Regions from separate parts of the Constrictibacter sp. MBR-5 genome, predicted to be linked through region 1. Evidence: predicted binding sites of a transcription regulator. Region 1 holds the regulator's gene; each other region holds the start of a gene.
The links. The regulator HrcA, encoded in region 1, represses chaperone genes, less so after heat shock. The targets are predictions, from matches to a motif close to GTTAGCACTCNCCNNNGGNGAGTGCTAAC.

Region 1 (5,685 bases):
GTTGCCCGACAGCGTCACTGCCTCCCCGTCCTTCGTCCGCCGCTCGCCGTAACGGCTGGCCGGCGGATGCCCGGTTATATGCTTGGGGTCCGTCCGTTCCACGCCGACGGGACCGGCCGATCGCATCGCATCGTCGAATCGAAGCGGCTTCAGGTCCTGGGCGGCATAGTTGGGGGTGTCGGCGTTCGCGACGTTCTGCGCCAGAACGCGCTGGCGGTCGCCCAGCCAGTCCATCCGCCGTTCCAGCATGCCGAAGAGCTTGAAGCCGCCGAGGTCCATGGACCGATGAACACCTGTTTCCCGGAGCAGAGGTTGCAGTGTGCCGCATTCGCGCTAAAGAAAACGTTAACGCACCGCGAGGAGCCTGCTAGGGTGTTATCCGTGGTCCTCGCCGCAGGACTGCCTGGTTCGGGGGGAGGCGGCACAGCATGGCAGGGGCGGCAGGATGCTCTACCTGACCCGCAAGATCGGCGACTCAGTCGTGATCAACGGCGATATCGAGGTCACGGTGGTGGAGGTCCGCGGGCGCTCCGTCCGCCTGGGCTTCACCTTTCCGCCGGAAGCGACCGTATTGCGGCGTGAAATCTTCGATCGCGTCGAGGCGGAGAACCGCGCCGCGGCAGACGCCGGCCGCGCGCTTCTCGAATCCCTCGACGATCAGGAGTGACGTGCGCGCCGAAACGCGCACCGGCACACCTCAGACGGTCGTGTCCACCTTCTGCCCCTGAACGGCCTCACCCTTCGCGACGCCGACCATGGCGGCCCGAAGCAGCCTGCCGTTGAGGACGTAACCGGGCTGAAGCACCTGGGCGACGGTGCCCGCCGGCTGGCCGCTGTTCTCCACCTCGAACATCGCCTGATGCACGTTGGCGTCGAACCGCTCGCCCGGCTTCGGGTCGACGCGCTGGACGCCGTGCTTCTCGAACGCGGACAGCAGATCCTTCTCGACCAGTTCGACGCCGGCGATGAGATTGGCCACGTGCTGGTCGTCACGACGCGCCTCGGCCGGCACGCTGTCGATGCCGCGGCGCAGGTTGTCGGCCACGGCGAGCATGTCGCGCGCGAACCCGGCGGCGCCGTATTTCGCCGCCTCGTCGCGGTCGCGCTGGCCACGCCGGCGGACATTCTCGATCTCGGCCAAGGCCCGCAGATGCTGATCCTTCAGCCCGGCGATCTCGGCTTCCAGTTCGGCGATGCGCGACCCTTCCGGCGCATCGGGCTGCCCGTCCTGACGCTCCGCCGTCGCAGCGCCATCCTCGCGGACGTCGCCCTGCGCCGTGTTCGCCACCGGTTCCGCCGGATCCGGATTCATCTGCTCTTTCGACATCTTCTCTTCCTTGGACTGGCGTCAGCCGAGCAACCGCCCGACCACCTTCGCCGTATAGTCCACGACAGGGACGATACGGGCGTAATTCAATCGCGTCGGGCCGATCACGCCGATCGCACCGACGACGCGGCGTTGCTCGTCGCTGTACGGCGCCAGGATCATCGACCAGCCGGCATGGCCGAACAGCTCGTTCTCGGCCCCGATGAAGATCTGCACCCCCTGCCCCTGCTCGGCGGCATCGACGAGGCGCAGGAGGCTTTCCTTGGTCTCCAACGCATCGAACAGCGAACGGATCCGTTCGAGGTCCTCGATCGCGGTGACGTCGTCGAGGAGCTGTGCCTGGCCCCGAACGATCAGGGTACCGTGAGCGGCGTCGCCAGCCCATACCGCAAGCCCCCGCTCGACCACCGTCTGCGTCAGGGCGTCGATGGCCGCGCGGTGCTGCTCCAGCTCGCGCGAAATGTCGCCCCGCGCCTCGTCGAGGGTGCGCCCGACCAGCCGCGCCTGGAGATAGTTGGTCGCCTGAATCAGCGTCTCGGCCGGCAGGCCCGGCGGCAGGTCGATCACCCGATTCTCGACGTTGCCGCCCCTGTCCACCAGGATGACGAGGGCGCGGCCGTTGCCGATGTTCACGAACTCGATGTGGCTCATCTGCGTGCCGGCCTTCGGCGCCACGACAAGGCCCGCATGCCGCGACAGGCCCGCCAGCAGCGATCCCGCCTGCTCCAACGTCTGCGCGAAGCTCCGTCCCGTCGTGGCGCAACGCGCTTCGATGTCGCCGCGCTCCTGCTCGGTCAGGCTGCCGAGTTCGAGAAGACCGTCGACGAAGAGCCGCAGCCCGGCCTCCGTCGGCAGACGCCCGGCCGACGTGTGCGGCGAGTACAGCAATCCCAGATCCTGGAGGTCCGCCATCACATTGCGGATGGTCGCCGCGGAGAGCGTCGTCCCCAGCCGCTTCGAAAGAGTCCGAGATCCGACCGGCTCGCCAGTGTCGACATAGGCGTCGACGACCATGCGAAAGATTTCGCGCGACCGGTCGTTCAGGGTTGCGATGCTGGGCGACTGATTCAGCGGCATCTGCTGTTGGAGGGAAACGGCTTGTCCCTGGCCGGTGTCGAATGTAGGTGGCCCCGTCGGCGTCGTCAACGAATGCGGATGGACGCGTCGGCGCCCGCGGGCTAGGGTCCGCGCCCGCCCGACATCGAGACACAGGATAGACGCCATGCGGCCCTCCGGACGCGCAACCGACCAGTTGCGACAGGTATCGCTCGAAACCGGCGTGAACCGCTATGCGGAGGGCTCCTGCCTGGTCGCGTTCGGTCATACCAAGGTTCTGTGCACTGCGTCGGTCGAGGACCGCGTGCCGCCCTTCCTGCGCAACACCGGCAAGGGCTGGGTGACGGCGGAATACGGGATGCTGCCGCGCGCCACGCACACCCGCGGCGCCCGCGAGGCGGCGAAGGGGTCGCAGAGCGGCCGCACCCAGGAGATCCAGCGCCTGATCGGCCGGTCGCTGCGCGCCGTGACGAACATGGAGACGCTGGGCGAGATCCAGGTGCGCATCGACTGCGACGTGCTCCAGGCCGACGGCGGCACCCGCACCGCGGCGATCACCGGCAGCTACGTCGCGCTGCATCTCGCCTTCCAGCACATGATGAAGATCGGCGCCATCAAGGCGATGCCGCTGACCGACGAGGTCGCGGCCGTGTCGTGCGGCATCTATCAGGGCGAGGCGGTGCTCGACCTCGACTACGACGAGGACAGCAACGCCGAGGCCGACGCCAACTTCGTGCTCACCGGCAGCGGCGGCATCGTCGAGGTCCAGGGCACGGCCGAGCAGAAGCCCTTCTCGCACGCGGCCTTCCTGGCGCTGCTCGATCTCGCTGGCGCCGGCGTCGCCGACCTGGTCCAGCATCAGCGCCGGGCACTCGGCCTCGCCTGAGGCGGTTTCGGCCGCCGCCGCACCCCATATGCGGCGGATCGCAGCCAGGGGACCCGCATGCGGCGCCGCTTCACCGGCAACGACCTCGTCATCGCCAGCCACAATCCCGGCAAGGTCGTGGAAATCCGCGACCTGCTGAAGCCCTGGTCCGTTCAGGTGCGCTCCTCCGGCGAACTCGGCCTGCCGGAGCCCGAGGAGACGGGCACCACCTTCGTCGCCAATGCCGAACTGAAGGCGCGGGACGCCTCACTGCGATCCGGCCTGCCCGCCCTCGCCGACGACAGCGGCCTCGCCGTGCATGCGCTCGGCGGACAGCCCGGCATCTACTCCGCCCGGTGGGGCGGGCCGAGCAAGGACTTCGCCGCAGCGATGGCCCGTGTGCATCGCGAGCTGGGCGGCACGGCCGACCGATCGGCGCATTTCGTCAGCGCCCTGGCGCTCGCCTGGCCGGACGGCCATTGCGAGACGTTCGAGGGCCGGGTCGACGGCACCCTCGTCTGGCCGCCGCGCGGCAGCCGCGGCTTCGGCTACGACCCGATGTTCGTGGCCGACGGCCGCACGCTCACCTTCGGCGAGATGGAACCGGACGAGAAACACGCGATCAGCCACCGTGCCGACGCCTTCGCCAAGCTGATCGCCGGCTGCTTCGCGGATTGAGGCGCATGGCCGCAGGCTCCCCCAGCTTCGGCATCTACGTCCATTGGCCGTTCTGCCGGGCCAAGTGCCCCTATTGCGACTTCAACAGCCACGTCCGCGGCGGCATCGACGAGGCGCGCTGGCGCGACGGCCTGCTGCGCGAACTAGACCACTTCGCGAACGAGACGGCGGGCCGCACGGTCGACACCGTGTTCTTCGGCGGCGGCACGCCGTCTCTCATGGCGCCGGAGACCACCGCTGCGGTGCTGGAGCGCATCGCCGCGCGCTGGACGACGGCACCCGACATCGAGATCACGCTGGAGGCGAACCCGACCTCGGTCGAGGCGGCGCGCTTCGCCGCCCTCGCCCAGGCCGGCGTGAACCGGGTCTCGCTGGGCGTCCAGGCGCTCGACGACGATGCCCTGCGCTTCCTCGGCCGCGAACACGGTTCGGCCGAAGCGCTGGCGGCGGTCGAGACCGCCCGCCGTCATTTCGCACGCTGGTCGTTCGACCTGATCTACGCCCGCCCGGAGCAGTCGCTCGCCGCCTGGAAGGCCGAACTCGCCCGCGCGCTGGAGCATGTCGGCGACCATCTCTCGATCTACCAGCTGACCATCGAGCCCGGCACCGCCTTCGCCGCTCGTCACGCCCGCGGCGAACTCGCCATGCCCGACGAGGACATGGGCGCGGCCTTCTACGAGGAGACGCACGCGCTGCTCGATGCGGCGGGCCTGCCGGCCTACGAGATCTCCAACCACGCACGGCCCGGCGGCGAGTGCCGGCATAATCTCATCTACTGGAGCGGCGGCGACTGGCTCGGCGTCGGGCCCGGCGCCCACGGTCGTCTCACCGGATCCGACGGCGGCCGCATCGCGACCCGGCAGGCAAGGGCCCCCGATACCTGGCTCGCCCGTGTCGAAGCGGAGGGCCATGCCACGGTGGAGCGCAGCGCGATCGAACGCGGCGACGCCGCCGAGGAACTGCTGATGATGGGCCTGCGCCTCGCCCGTGGCGTGTCGCGGGACGATTACCGCCGCACCGCCGGTGTCGACCTGGAGGAGCGGCTCGATGCCGCCCGGTTGAACGCCCTGACCGAGGAGGATCTGATCACCCTCGACGCCGCCGGCCTCCGCTGCACCGCCGCCGGCCGCCAACGCCTCAACGCTGTGCTGGCGCACCTGCTGGGATCCGCCTGACGTCTATAGCGTAGCCGGGCGTCCCTTGGGACGAACGGGGGTCTGTTTCCAGTTGCGGATTCCTCCGCTGCGATGAAGGATGGCGCCTCCCCCGCACCGCCGCGGATCTTGGTCAGGAAGGCCGCCGCATGACCCTGTCGCACCGGGCGCAGACCGCCAGGCCCGTGCCGATGCTCGCAGGACGTGCCCTATTGGGGAATCTGCGCGACATGGCGGCGGCTCCCCATACCTTCCCGGCGCGGGCGCTCGCCGCGCACGGCGGTATCGTCGGCATGCGTGCAGGGCCACGCCGCATCGTGGCGCTGGGACGGCCGGACTATGCACGGCACGTGCTGGTGACACATCACGAGCGCTACCCGCGCGGGCGGATCAACCGCAATCTGGGCACGGTGATCGGCGACGGGCTGCTGGCGACCGAGGGGGATCTCTGGCTGGCCCGCAGGCGCCGGATACAGCCGGCCTTCCGGCCCGAGCGGCTGCAGGCGCTCGTGCGGTCGGTGAACCGGGTCCTGGATCCGATCCTCGACGGCTGGACCGACACCGCACGCGCGCACGGCAGCATCGACGCCATGCGCGAGGCCAAG
Region 2 (5,685 bases), on a different contig from region 1:
CTCGCACACAACTATCTCCAGAGCGGTGCGATCAGTGTAACCGAGGCGGAGGCGGCCGCGCTGCTGCCGCAGCATGCCCGCTTCATCCGCCGCCTCGAACGCGCGGGGCAGCTCAACCGCAGCATCGAGTTCCTGCCCGACGACGAGGTGATCGGCGAACGCGAGACCGCCGGTCTCGGCCTGACGCGGCCCGAACTGGCGGTTCTGCTCTCCTACTCGAAGATCGTGCTCTACGAGGAACTGCTGGCGACCGGCCTGCCGGACGATCCGGAGCTGGTGGACGATCTCGTCCGATACTTTCCGCCCACGCTGCGCGACGGCTGGCGCAGCCAGATCGCCGGGCATCGCCTCCGCCGCGAGCTGGTCACCACCTTCGTCACCAACACCGTCGTCGATCGCGCGGGCATCGGCTTCGTCGAGCGTCTGCAGGACCGGTCGGGCCGTGGTGCGGGGGATGTCGCCCGCGCCTTCTCGATCGCGGTGGCGGCTTTCGGCCTGCGCGACCTCTGGGAGGCGATCGAAGGGCTCGACAATCGGGTGCCGGCCGCGGTGCAGATCGGCATGCTGCTCGACGGGCGACGCCTCGTCGAGCACGGCACGCTGTGGTTCCTGCGGCACGGCGGCAATCCACTCGACATGGCGGCCCATCTGGAGGCTTACCGTCCGGGCATCGCCGACTTCTGTGCGAACCTGCCGCGCGAGCTGTTCGAGGACGAGCGCCGGTCCGTGGCGGCGCGGCGCTCCGAACTGCAGAAAGCGGGCGTGCCGGACAAGATCGCGCGCGCGGTGGCGGGGCTCGACGTGCTGTACGGTGCGCCCGACGTGGTGCGCCTGGCCCGAAGCTGCGGGATGTCCGTCGAGGCGGCGGCCCACGTCTGGTTCGCCGTGGCCACGCGTTTCGGCCTGGATCGGCTGCGCGACGCGGCGTCGACCATGACGACGCGCACCGCGTGGCAGCAGCTGGCTGTCGAGACGTTCCTGGATGACGTCTTCGGCCATCAGGCGACCCTCACCGCCCAGGTGCTGGCGGCCGGTGCGTCCGGCGATGCCGAGGCGGCGGTCGAGGCCTGGACGGCGCAGCGGCCGGCAGCGGTGGCCCGCTACGATCGCACGATGGAGGAGATCGGGTCGGCCGGCATGCTCGAGATCGCCATGCTGACGGTCGTCAACGGGCAGCTCCGCGCGCTGGCGGCCGCGTGACGGAGGTTCCCGAGCCGGCCGCCGCAACGCGCGCCGTCACCCACTCGGCCTCGCGGCCCGATGGCGTGCCGGCACGGGCGCTCTGGTCCTGGTGCCTGTTCGACTGGGCGAACTCCGCCTTTCCGACCGTCATCATCACCTTCGTCTTCAGCGCCTATTTCGAACTCGGCGTGTCGGGCAAGGGTGCCGACGGTACGGCGCACTGGGCCTTCGCCCAGGCGCTCTCCGGCATTCTCATCGCCATTCTCAGTCCGATCCTCGGCGCCATCGCGGACTTCAGCGGCCGCCGCAAGCTCTGGCTCGCCGCCCTCTCGGGCACCTGCGTCGTCGCGACCGCCATGCTCTGGTTCGTTGAGCCGGATCCGTCGTGGGCGTTGTGGGCGCTGGTCCTGGTCTCGATCGCCAACATCGGCTTCGAGATGGGCACCGTCTTCTACAATGCGATGCTTCCCGGGCTGGTGCGCCAGTCCCATCTCGGCCGCCTCTCGGGCTGGGCGTGGGGGCTCGGTTATGCCGGCGGGCTCGTCTGCTTGGCGCTAACCCTGGTGCTCTTCGTCCAGGCGGAGCAGCCGCTGTTCGGGCTCGACAAGGCGCAGTCCGAGCATGTGCGCATCGTCGGCCCCTTCGTGGCCGTCTGGTTTCTGCTCTTCGCGGTTCCGCTGTTTCTGTTCGTCCCGGACGCCCCGCAGGGCCTGCGCATGCGCGAGGCGGTGGGGAAGGGGCTCCGCCAGCTGCGCGGGACGGTGAAGACGTTGCGCGCGCATCGCGAGATCGCCCGCTTCCTGATCGCCCGCCTGTTCTACATCGACGGCCTCAACACGCTGTTCGCCATGGGCGGCCTCTATGCCGCCGGGACGATCGGCATGGACTATGAGGAGATCATCGTCTTCGGGATCGCGCTCAACGTGACGGCGGGTCTGGGTGCGTTTGCTTTCGGCTGGATCGATGATCTGTTCGGCTCCAAGCGGACGATCGCGTTCAGCCTCGTCGCGATGATCGGACTGGCCGTGCCGGTGCTCCTTGCCCAGTCCGAGACGACGTTCTGGATCTTCGCACTGCTGCTGGGGATCTTCATGGGCCCGGTCCAGGCGGCGAGCCGTTCGCTGATGGCGCGCTTGGCGCCGCGCGGCATGGAGACGGAAATGTTCGGTCTCTTCGCCCTGTCGGGAAAGGTCACCTCCTTCATCGGCCCGACCCTCGTCGGCTGGACGATCATCGTGACCGGCAGCCAGCGCATCGGCATGTCGACGATCCTCATCCTGCTGGTCATCGGCACTATGCTGCTCTGGCGCATGCCGGAGCCGCCGCGACGCGAGGACTGACGACGCCGGAACACCGGGTGAGCGAACCCGATCCAAATGCGTAAAGGGGCCGCGGCATCGCCGCGGCCCCTTCGCGTGGGAGATCCTGTCGCGTCGTGACGCGATCAGAAGTCCATGTCGCCCATGCCGCCCATGCCACCGGCGCCCGGACCGCCCGCGGCCGACTTCGGCTCCGGCTTCTCGGCGACCATCGCCTCGGTGGTGATCATCAGCCCGGAAACCGACGCGGCGTCCTGCAGCGCGGTACGCACGACCTTGGTCGGATCGACGATGCCGGCCTTCACCAGGTCGCAGTACTTGCCTTCGGAGGCGTCGTAGCCCCAGCTGGCGTCGGTGCTCTCCAGCATCTTGCCGACGATCACCGAACCGTCCGACCCGGCGTTCTCGGCGATCTGGCGTGCCGGGGCCTGGATCGCGCGGCGGATGATCTCGACGCCGACGCGCTGGTCCGCATTCTCCGGCTTCACCGATTCGAGCGCCTTGATCGCGTAGAGAAGGGCCGAACCGCCGCCGGGCAGGATGCCTTCCTCGACCGCCGCGCGCGTGGCGTTCAGGGCGTCGTCGACGCGGTCCTTCTTCTCCTTCACCTCGATCTCGGTGGCACCGCCGACGCGGATGACCGCGACGCCGCCCGCCAGCTTCGCCAGACGCTCCTGAAGCTTCTCACGGTCGTAGTCCGAGGTCGTCTCCTCGATCTGCGCCTTGATCTGCGTGCAGCGCGCTTCGATGTCGGCCTTCTCGCCGGCACCGTCGACGACCGTGGTGTCGTCCTTCGTGATCGCGACCTTCTTCGCCTGGCCGAGCATGTCGAGCGTCACGCTCTCCAGCTTGATGCCGAGGTCTTCGGAGATGACCTGGCCGCCCGTCAGGGTCGCCATGTCCTCCAGCATCGCCTTGCGGCGGTCGCCGAAGCCCGGTGCCTTCACCGCCGCGACCTTCAGGCCGCCGCGCAGCTTGTTGACGACCAGCGTCGCCAGCGCCTCGCCCTCGATGTCCTCGGCGACGATCAGGAGCGGCCGGCCGCTCTGGACCACGGCCTCGAGCACCGGCAGCATCGACTGCAGGTTCGACAGCTTCTTCTCGTGCAGGAGAATGTACGGGTTCTCCAGCTCGCAGGTCATCTTCTCGGCGTTGGTGATGAAGTACGGCGAGAGATAGCCACGGTCGAACTGCATGCCCTCGACGACGTCGAGCTCGGTCTCGAGGCTCTTGGCCTCCTCGACCGTGATGACGCCCTCGTTGCCGACCTTCTGCATCGCCTCGGCGATCATCGCGCCGATCGCCTTGTCGCCGTTGGCGGAGATCGTGCCGACCTGCGCCACTTCCTCGCTGGTCTTGATCTTCACCGACCGGCTCTTCAGGTCCGCGACGACCGCTGCGACCGCGAGGTCGATGCCGCGCTTCAGGTCCATCGGGTTCATGCCGGCGGCCACCGACTTGGCGCCTTCACGGACGATCGCCTGGGCGAGAACCGTCGCGGTCGTCGTGCCGTCGCCGGCCACGTCGTTGGTCTTCGAGGCCACTTCGCGCACCATCTGGGCGCCCATGTTCTCGAACTTGTCCTTGAGCTCGATCTCCTTGGCGACGGTGACGCCGTCCTTGGTGATCCGCGGTGCGCCGAACGCCTTGTCGATGATGACGTTGCGGCCCTTCGGGCCCAGCGTGACCTTCACCGCGTCGGCGAGGATGTTGACGCCGCGCAGCATGCGGTCGCGCGCGTCCGTGCTGAACTTGACTTCCTTGGCAGCCATTTCGATCGTTCCTTAGTTGGTCAGGGCTTCGACGTGCAGTGGATGCTGCCGGTTCAGGCGGCGGCCTTCGCCGCTGCACCGCCTTCGACGATGCCCATGATGTCCGACTCCTTCATGATCAGGTAATCCTGACCGTCGAGCTTCACTTCGGTGCCGGACCACTTGCCGAAGAGGATGCGATCGCCGACCTTGACGTCCAGCGCCTGGATCTCGCCCTTCTCGTTGCGGGCGCCCGGGCCGACGGCGATGATTTCGCCTTCCTGCGGCTTTTCCTTGGCGGTGTCGGGAATGATGATGCCGCCCGCCGTCTTCGTCGTCTCTTCGACGCGCTTGACGACGACACGGTCGTGCAGAGGCCTGAACTGCATCTGACTGCTCCCTCGAATATGCTGTAGAGGATCCCGATACGACCTGCGGCCCTAAATCCCGGGGCCGCGACGGCCCGGATCTATGCGCCGCACAGGATCCTTTCAAGGGGGTTTTTAGCACTCTCAGTGTCTGACTGCTAACAAATTTCGGCGCGCTGGCAGCAGTCGCTGGAAGCGGCTGCTAGTCCATTGATTTTATTGATTTCTGCGCGAGCGTGTGCCGAAATTCCCTGGTCCTGACACTTTCGTGGGACGGTTCAAGGGAGAAGGACCGTGACCGATCTGGAGAGACAGCTCATGGGATGGCGGCTGACGACCGCCGAAATCGTCTACCGCCTGCCCGACCACCCCTGCCTGCTGCAGACGTTCGTCTGGCAGAAGCTTGACGCGGCGCCGAAATATCCGGCGCTGCAGAAGTTTCTCGATTTCTGGGAGCGCGAGATCGAGGCGAAGATCCACACGGTGCGTGTGGCGCAGCGGGGGATCGTCAGCCCGGCCGACTTCCGGACGACCCCCCACTTCGCCCTGAACTGAGGGCAGGAGGCTGCCGACGCCGGCGCCGGTCAGTTCTGGCCGGTCGCCTTCTGCCCGGCGATCGTGCCGACGCCGACATAGCTGCCGCCGGAGCCGTTCGTTCCGCTCAGGATCAGGTCGCCGATCACGCCGCCGACCGGATCGCTGCCGTTCCTGGCAAATGAACCGACGACGTTGCCGCTGACGTTGCCGTCGCTGGAGATGACGTTGATCGACATGCGGTTCGTCACGGCGCTCGCCGAACCGGTATAGTCCCGGTTGTCGAAGTCGTTGATGTGCATGGACCCGGAGCGGGTGCCGAAGTCGAAGTTCGCCGTCATGCTGCCGGTCGCCATCCGGAACTGCCCGTTGTCGACGACGCTGCCGACCGCATGCCCCGCATAGCTGGCGGTCCCGGTCGTCGGTATGTCCGCGGCGGTCGGAAGCTTGCCCGCGACCCAGGTGCCGAGCGCCACCAAGTCACGCTGCCCCGGCGTTTCGCTGCTCGACGCTCCCGGCACGTCCGCCGCC
Region 3 (5,685 bases), on a different contig from region 1:
GGTGCGCTATGGCAGCAGGCGTCGATGCGGACGTGGCGAAATCGGTAGACGCAGCAGACTTCAATTGGAGTGCCCGCGGGGAAATCCGCGGCGTAGAACCGCTCAAAGTCGGGGAAAGCTGAGGGGCCGCGGCCCGATGCCGATCCCGAGCCAAGCCCCGGCCGCGCCGCCGGGGAAGGTGTAGAGACTGGACGGGCGGCGCCTAACGCCGGTGCGACGCGCACCGGCCAGGGCGAAGGGACAGTCCAGACCACGAACGCCGGCCGCACGCGCCGGCGGCGGCGAAAGCCGAAGTGGTACGAAAATCTGCCTCTCTCAGAGAGTACGGGTTCGAGTCCCGTCGTCCGCACCACGTTTCCGCCGCACCTACGCGAAGTAGTGCGGCACGAAGCGGCTGGTGTTCTTGGTGACGGCGTCGTCGTCCTCGCGGATGCCGATGCCGGCGGGCTGCGAGGCGATGACCCAGGAGCCGATGACGGCGCGGTTGCCGCCGAAGTCGGCGAGCGGCGCGAAGCCCTGGTAGACCTCGCCGGGGCGGGCGTCGGTCAGGCCGCCCGGGTGGACGACGACGCCCTGGCCTTCCCGGCCGAGGGCGGGCTTGGCGACCACGGGTCCCGCTATGTCGCGCGGGTCGAGCGAGGCGGGCAGCAGGTTCGGGTGGCCCTCGAACATCTCCCACAGGATCGGCAGGATCGCCTTGTTGGAGAGGACCATCTTCCACGGCGGCTCGATCACCTGGAGCCGCGACGGGCCGATATAGGCACCGAAATTCTCCTCGATCAGCCACTCCCAGGGATAGAGCTTGAAGAGGCTGCGGATGTGGCGGTCGTCGGCGTCGACGAAGCCGAGCCCGTCCCAGCCGATCTCGTCGATGAAGAGGAAACGCGTGTCGAGCCCGGCCTGCAGGGCGGTGTCGCGCAGATATTCGGTCGTGCCGAAATCCTCGTCGTGGTCGCGCACGCAGGTGAAGTACAGCGTCTCGGCGATGCCGTACTTGCCCCAGGCCTCGACCAGCTTCTCGTGGATCGAGTTGAACTGGTCGTCGTCGGGGCGCAGGGTCTGCAGCCACTCCCACTGCACGACGCTCGCCTCGAACAGGGCGGTCGGCGTGTCGGCATTGTATTCGAGCAGCTTCGGCGGGCCGCTGCCGTCGAAGCTGAGGTCGAAGCGACCGATCATGTTGCGGTCGAAACGGCGCCAGCTCTCGTCGATCAGGCCGTGCGCCGCCTCGGGAATGGCGAGCCGGGTGTAGAGGCCCTCCTGGACGACGCGGTCGACCGCCAGCAGGCAGATGCGCTCCAGTTCCGCCGTGGCGTCCTCGATCGCGTCGATCTCGGCCGCGGAGAAGCGGTAGCAGGCGTCCTCGGTCCAGTAGCGCTGGCCGTCGATGGTGTGGAAGCGGAAGCCCATCGCCTCCGCGCGCTCGCGCCAATCGGCGCGCGGTTCGATCGCGATCCGCTCCATGCCGTCCCGCTCCCTGGCTTATCCGCTCTCGGTCGTTCCGCCCCCGCCGGTCAGCTCGACGAGCTGTAGCCGGACCGGCCGAAGCCGCCGCGCGCCACGTTCTGCTGGCGCGCCATCTCGAACTTCGGCACGCCGACGCTGCCCGCGGCGCGCGCCGGCGGCGGCATGCGCGCGCTGTCGAGACGGCCGACGGTGCGGTCGCGGCCGGTATAGGCGTTGTTCTGGGTGTCGCGGTAGATCGGCGCCGCGGCATAGCCGCCGCCCATCATCCGGCCCATCATGAAGCCCATCATCGCCGGCATGAACCAGCTGCCGCCGCCGGCGTTCGCCTGGGCGGGGTCGCCCTCGGCCGCGGTCTGGCGCGGCGCGGGGGTGCAGTTCTCGACCCCGAACTCCGCCTCGCACTCCTCGCGGTTCGCGAACTTCGGCGCCGTCTCCACATGGGCCGTCTCGGCGCGCTTGTAGGCTTCGAGACACTCCTTCTGGTCGTAGGAGGATTCGCAGGCCTGCGCGTCGGTGAAGAGCTGGCCTTTCGTGGCCACGTCGACCGGATCGTCGCAGCCGGAAAGCATGAAGGCGCCAGCACTGCCCAGCAGCACGAGACGGATGGAGCGGGAGCGTTTCATGCGGTTTTCCTGCCTTCTGTCGAGCCTGACGGAATGTGGTGCGGCAACACGCGAGATTGAAGGTTCGCCGATACCTACCATGTCTCTGCCCAGGGCGATGCTCCGACCATGTGCGTCGGCGGACATTTCGTGCCGGGTGGCGTGATCGCTTCACCGCACGCGCTCACCGGCACAGGAGTCTGGCACTCGGGATGCGAGAGTGCTAAAAGCTGCGCCAGCGATTTCAGATCGTGAGAAGGAGACACCACATGCCGGCATTCAAGCCGTTGCACGACCGCGTACTCGTGAAGCGCATCGAGCAGGAAAAGAAGACCTCCGGCGGGATCATCATCCCGGAGACCGCCCAGGAGAAGCCGCAGGAAGGCGAGATCGTCGCCGTCGGCCCGGGCGCCCGCGACGAGAGCGGCCGTCTGCAGCCGCTCGACGTCAAGGTCGGCGACCGCATCCTGTTCGGCAAATGGTCGGGCACCGAGGTGAAGATGGATGGTCAGGAATTCCTGATCATGAAGGAGTCGGACATCATGGGCGTCGTCGCCTGACCGGCTGACCGACCTCCCGTTCCGGCCCTCTACTCTACAATCCAAGGACAGAAACACATGGCAGCCAAAGACGTGAAGTTCGGCGGCGACGCGCGCGACCGTATGGTGCGCGGCGTCAACATCCTCGCCGACGCCGTCAAGGTGACGCTCGGCCCGAAGGGCCGCAACGTGATCATCGACAAGGCGTTCGGCGCGCCGCGGATCACCAAGGACGGCGTCAGCGTCGCCAAGGAAATCGAGCTTTCCGACAAGTTCGAGAACATGGGCGCGCAGCTCGTCAAGGAAGTCGCGACCAAGACCAGCACCGAGGCCGGCGACGGCACGACGACCGCCACGGTCCTGGCCCAGGCGATCGTCCGCGAGGGCGTGAAGGCGGTTGCCGCCGGCATGAACCCGATGGACCTGAAGCGCGGCATCGACATGGCCGTCGAAGCCGTCGTGAAGGACCTGCAGTCGCGTTCGCGCAAGGTCTCGACCAACGACGAGATCGCCCAGGTCGGCACGATCTCCGCCAACGGCGACCGTGAGGTCGGCCGCATGCTCGCCGAGGCGATGCAGAAGGTCGGCAACGAGGGCGTGATCACGGTCGAGGAGGCCAAGAGCCTCGAGACCGAGCTCGACGTCGTCGAGGGCATGCAGTTCGACCGCGGCTACCTGTCGCCGTACTTCATCACCAACGCCGAGAAGATGATCGTGGAAATGGAGGACTGCTACATCCTCCTGCACGAGAAGAAGCTCTCCGGCCTGCAGCAGATGCTGCCGGTGCTCGAGGCCGTGGCGCAGAGCGGCAAGCCGCTGCTGATCATCGCCGAGGACATCGAGGGCGAGGCGCTGGCGACCCTGGTCGTCAACAAGCTGCGCGGCGGCCTGAAGGTCGCGGCGGTGAAGGCCCCGGGCTTCGGCGACCGCCGCAAGGCGATGCTGGAAGACATCGGCGTCGTCACCGGCGGCGAGGTCATCTCCGAAGACCTCGGCATCAAGCTGGAGAACGTGACCCTCGACATGCTCGGCCGCGCGAAGCGGGTGCGCATCGACAAGGACAACACGACGATCGTCGACGGCAACGGCGGCACGGACGATATCCAGGCACGCTGCACGCAGATCAAGGCGCAGATCGAGGAGACCTCCTCGGACTACGACCGCGAGAAGCTGCAGGAGCGTCTGGCGAAGCTCGCGGGCGGCGTCGCGGTCATCCGCGTCGGCGGTTCCACCGAGATCGAGGTGAAGGAGCGCAAGGATCGCGTCGACGACGCGATGCACGCAACCAAGGCGGCGGTCGAGGAAGGCGTCCTGCCCGGCGGTGGCACCGCGCTGCTGTACGGCACCAAGGCGCTGGACGGCCTGAACCCGGTGAACAACGACCAGAAGGTCGGCGTCGACATCATCCGCAAGGCCCTGCAGGCTCCGGCGCGCCAGATCGCCGAGAACGCGGGCGCCGACGGCGCGGTCGTCGCGGGCAAGCTGCTCGAGCAGAACGACACGAACTTCGGCTACGACGCCCAGACCGGAACCTATGGCGACCTGGTGAAGGCCGGCATCATCGACCCGACCAAGGTCGTGCGCCTCGCCCTCCAGGACGCCGCGTCGGTGGCGGCCCTGCTGGTCACCACCGAGGCGATGGTCACCGACCGTCCCGAGAAGAACGGCGGCGGCGCTGGCGGCGGCATGCCCGGCGGCATGGGCGGCATGGGTGGAATGGGCGACATGGGCGGCATGGGCTTCTAAGCCCGGCGCTCAGGTAAGCCGGCCACCCGGCCCGAGCTCACGCTCGACGCCGGACCACGACGAGGAACCCCGCCGCCGTACCCACGGCGGCGGGGTTTCTTTTTGCGTGGCGGCGCGGCCGCGGTACCGTCCGCGACTGCGGCCCGGGCCTTCCATCCCACCCGATCGGTCCCTTCCGATCGATTGGAGGGGCGACCCTTCCGCCAGCCGAGGCGTTCGCCCGAGATGCTGTCCGTCTTCGACCTGATCGCGATCCTGCTGGTGCTGACCGCCCTGTTCGGCTGGGTCAACCATCGGCTCATCCGCCTGCCGCACACCATCGGCCTGTTGATGATGGGACTGGTGGCCTCGCTGGTGCTGGTCGGCGTGGAACTGCTGTTTCCCGACGAGACGGTCTACGAGCAGCTGATCGACCTCCTCCGGCGGATCGACTTCCAGAGCACCGTGCTCGAAGGCATGCTCGGTTTCCTGCTGTTCGCCGGGGCGCTTCACGTCGACCTGGCCGTGCTGCGCAGCCGTGCCTGGGCCGTCGGATCGATGGCGACGCTCGGCGTGCTGATCTCCACGGCAATCGTCGGCGTCGGCTTCTGGCTGGCGGCCGGGGCGCTGGGCGTGGCGCTGCCGTTCACCTGGGCGCTGGTCTTCGGCGCGCTGATCAGCCCGACCGATCCGGTCGCGGTGCTGTCGACCCTGAAGGCGGTCCGCGTCCCCGAAACTCTCGAGACCGACATGATCGGGGAATCGCTGTTCAACGACGGCGTCGGCGTCGTGATCTTCACGGTGGTCCTGGCGGTGGCCGCCGGCGCCGCCGGCGAGGGCATCGATCCCCTGCATGTCGCCGAACTGTTCTTCGTCGAGGCGCTGGGCGGTGCGCTGCTGGGTCTCGCCGCGGGCTACGTCGCGTACAAGGGGATGGAGGCGATCGACGACTATCCGATCGAGGTCCTGCTGTCGCTCGCCCTGGTGACCGGCACCTACGCGCTGGCGACGCACCTGCATCTCAGCGGGCCGATCGCCATGGTGGTCGCCGGCCTGCTGATCGGCAACCACGGCCAGCGCCACGCCATGAGCGACCGCACCCAGCGCTACCTCTTCGGCTTCTGGACGCTGATCGACGAGATCCTGAACTCCGTGCTGTTCCTGCTGATCGGCCTGGAGGTGCTGGTGCTGCGGTTCGACCTGTCGTTCCTGTGGCTCGCGGCGGCCGCCGTGCCGCTCGTCCTGTGCGCGCGCCTCGCCGCCGTCGCGGTGCCCGTCGGGCTGCTGTCGCGGACCCAGCGGTTCATCCCGGGGACGATCCCCTGCCTGACCTGGGGCGGGCTGCGCGGCGG

Region 2: groES (co-chaperone GroES) is a predicted target of HrcA. The motif match lies at 4,755-4,783, and genes of this name have one in related genera.
Region 3: groES (co-chaperone GroES) is a predicted target of HrcA. The motif match lies at 2,269-2,297, and genes of this name have one in related genera.

Annotation. Positions count from the first base shown of each region.
Region 1 is NZ_JBEPTK010000004.1:133,836-139,520, forward strand. It holds gene flgB (flagellar basal body rod protein FlgB) at 1-279, opposite strand, end outside; gene ABIE65_RS10635 (carbon storage regulator) at 446-667, shown strand; gene grpE (nucleotide exchange factor GrpE) at 698-1,327, opposite strand; gene hrcA (heat-inducible transcriptional repressor HrcA) at 1,349-2,404, opposite strand; gene rph (ribonuclease PH) at 2,550-3,269, shown strand; gene rdgB (RdgB/HAM1 family non-canonical purine NTP pyrophosphatase) at 3,327-3,926, shown strand; gene hemW (radical SAM family heme chaperone HemW) at 3,932-5,101, shown strand; gene ABIE65_RS10665 (cytochrome P450) at 5,230-5,685, shown strand, end outside.
Region 2 is NZ_JBEPTK010000003.1:356,962-362,646, forward strand. It holds gene ABIE65_RS08640 (NAD-glutamate dehydrogenase) at 1-1,200, shown strand, start outside; gene ABIE65_RS08645 (MFS transporter) at 1,197-2,522, shown strand; gene groL (chaperonin GroEL) at 2,627-4,273, opposite strand; gene groES (co-chaperone GroES) at 4,327-4,641, opposite strand; gene ABIE65_RS08660 (usg protein) at 4,915-5,175, shown strand; gene ABIE65_RS08665 (FecR family protein) at 5,205-5,685, opposite strand, start outside.
Region 3 is NZ_JBEPTK010000003.1:425,552-431,236, reverse strand. It holds gene ABIE65_RS09000 (glutathionylspermidine synthase family protein) at 367-1,464, opposite strand; gene ABIE65_RS08995 (DUF1190 domain-containing protein) at 1,515-2,090, opposite strand; gene groES (co-chaperone GroES) at 2,339-2,629, shown strand; gene groL (chaperonin GroEL) at 2,687-4,354, shown strand; gene ABIE65_RS08980 (cation:proton antiporter) at 4,580-5,685, shown strand, end outside.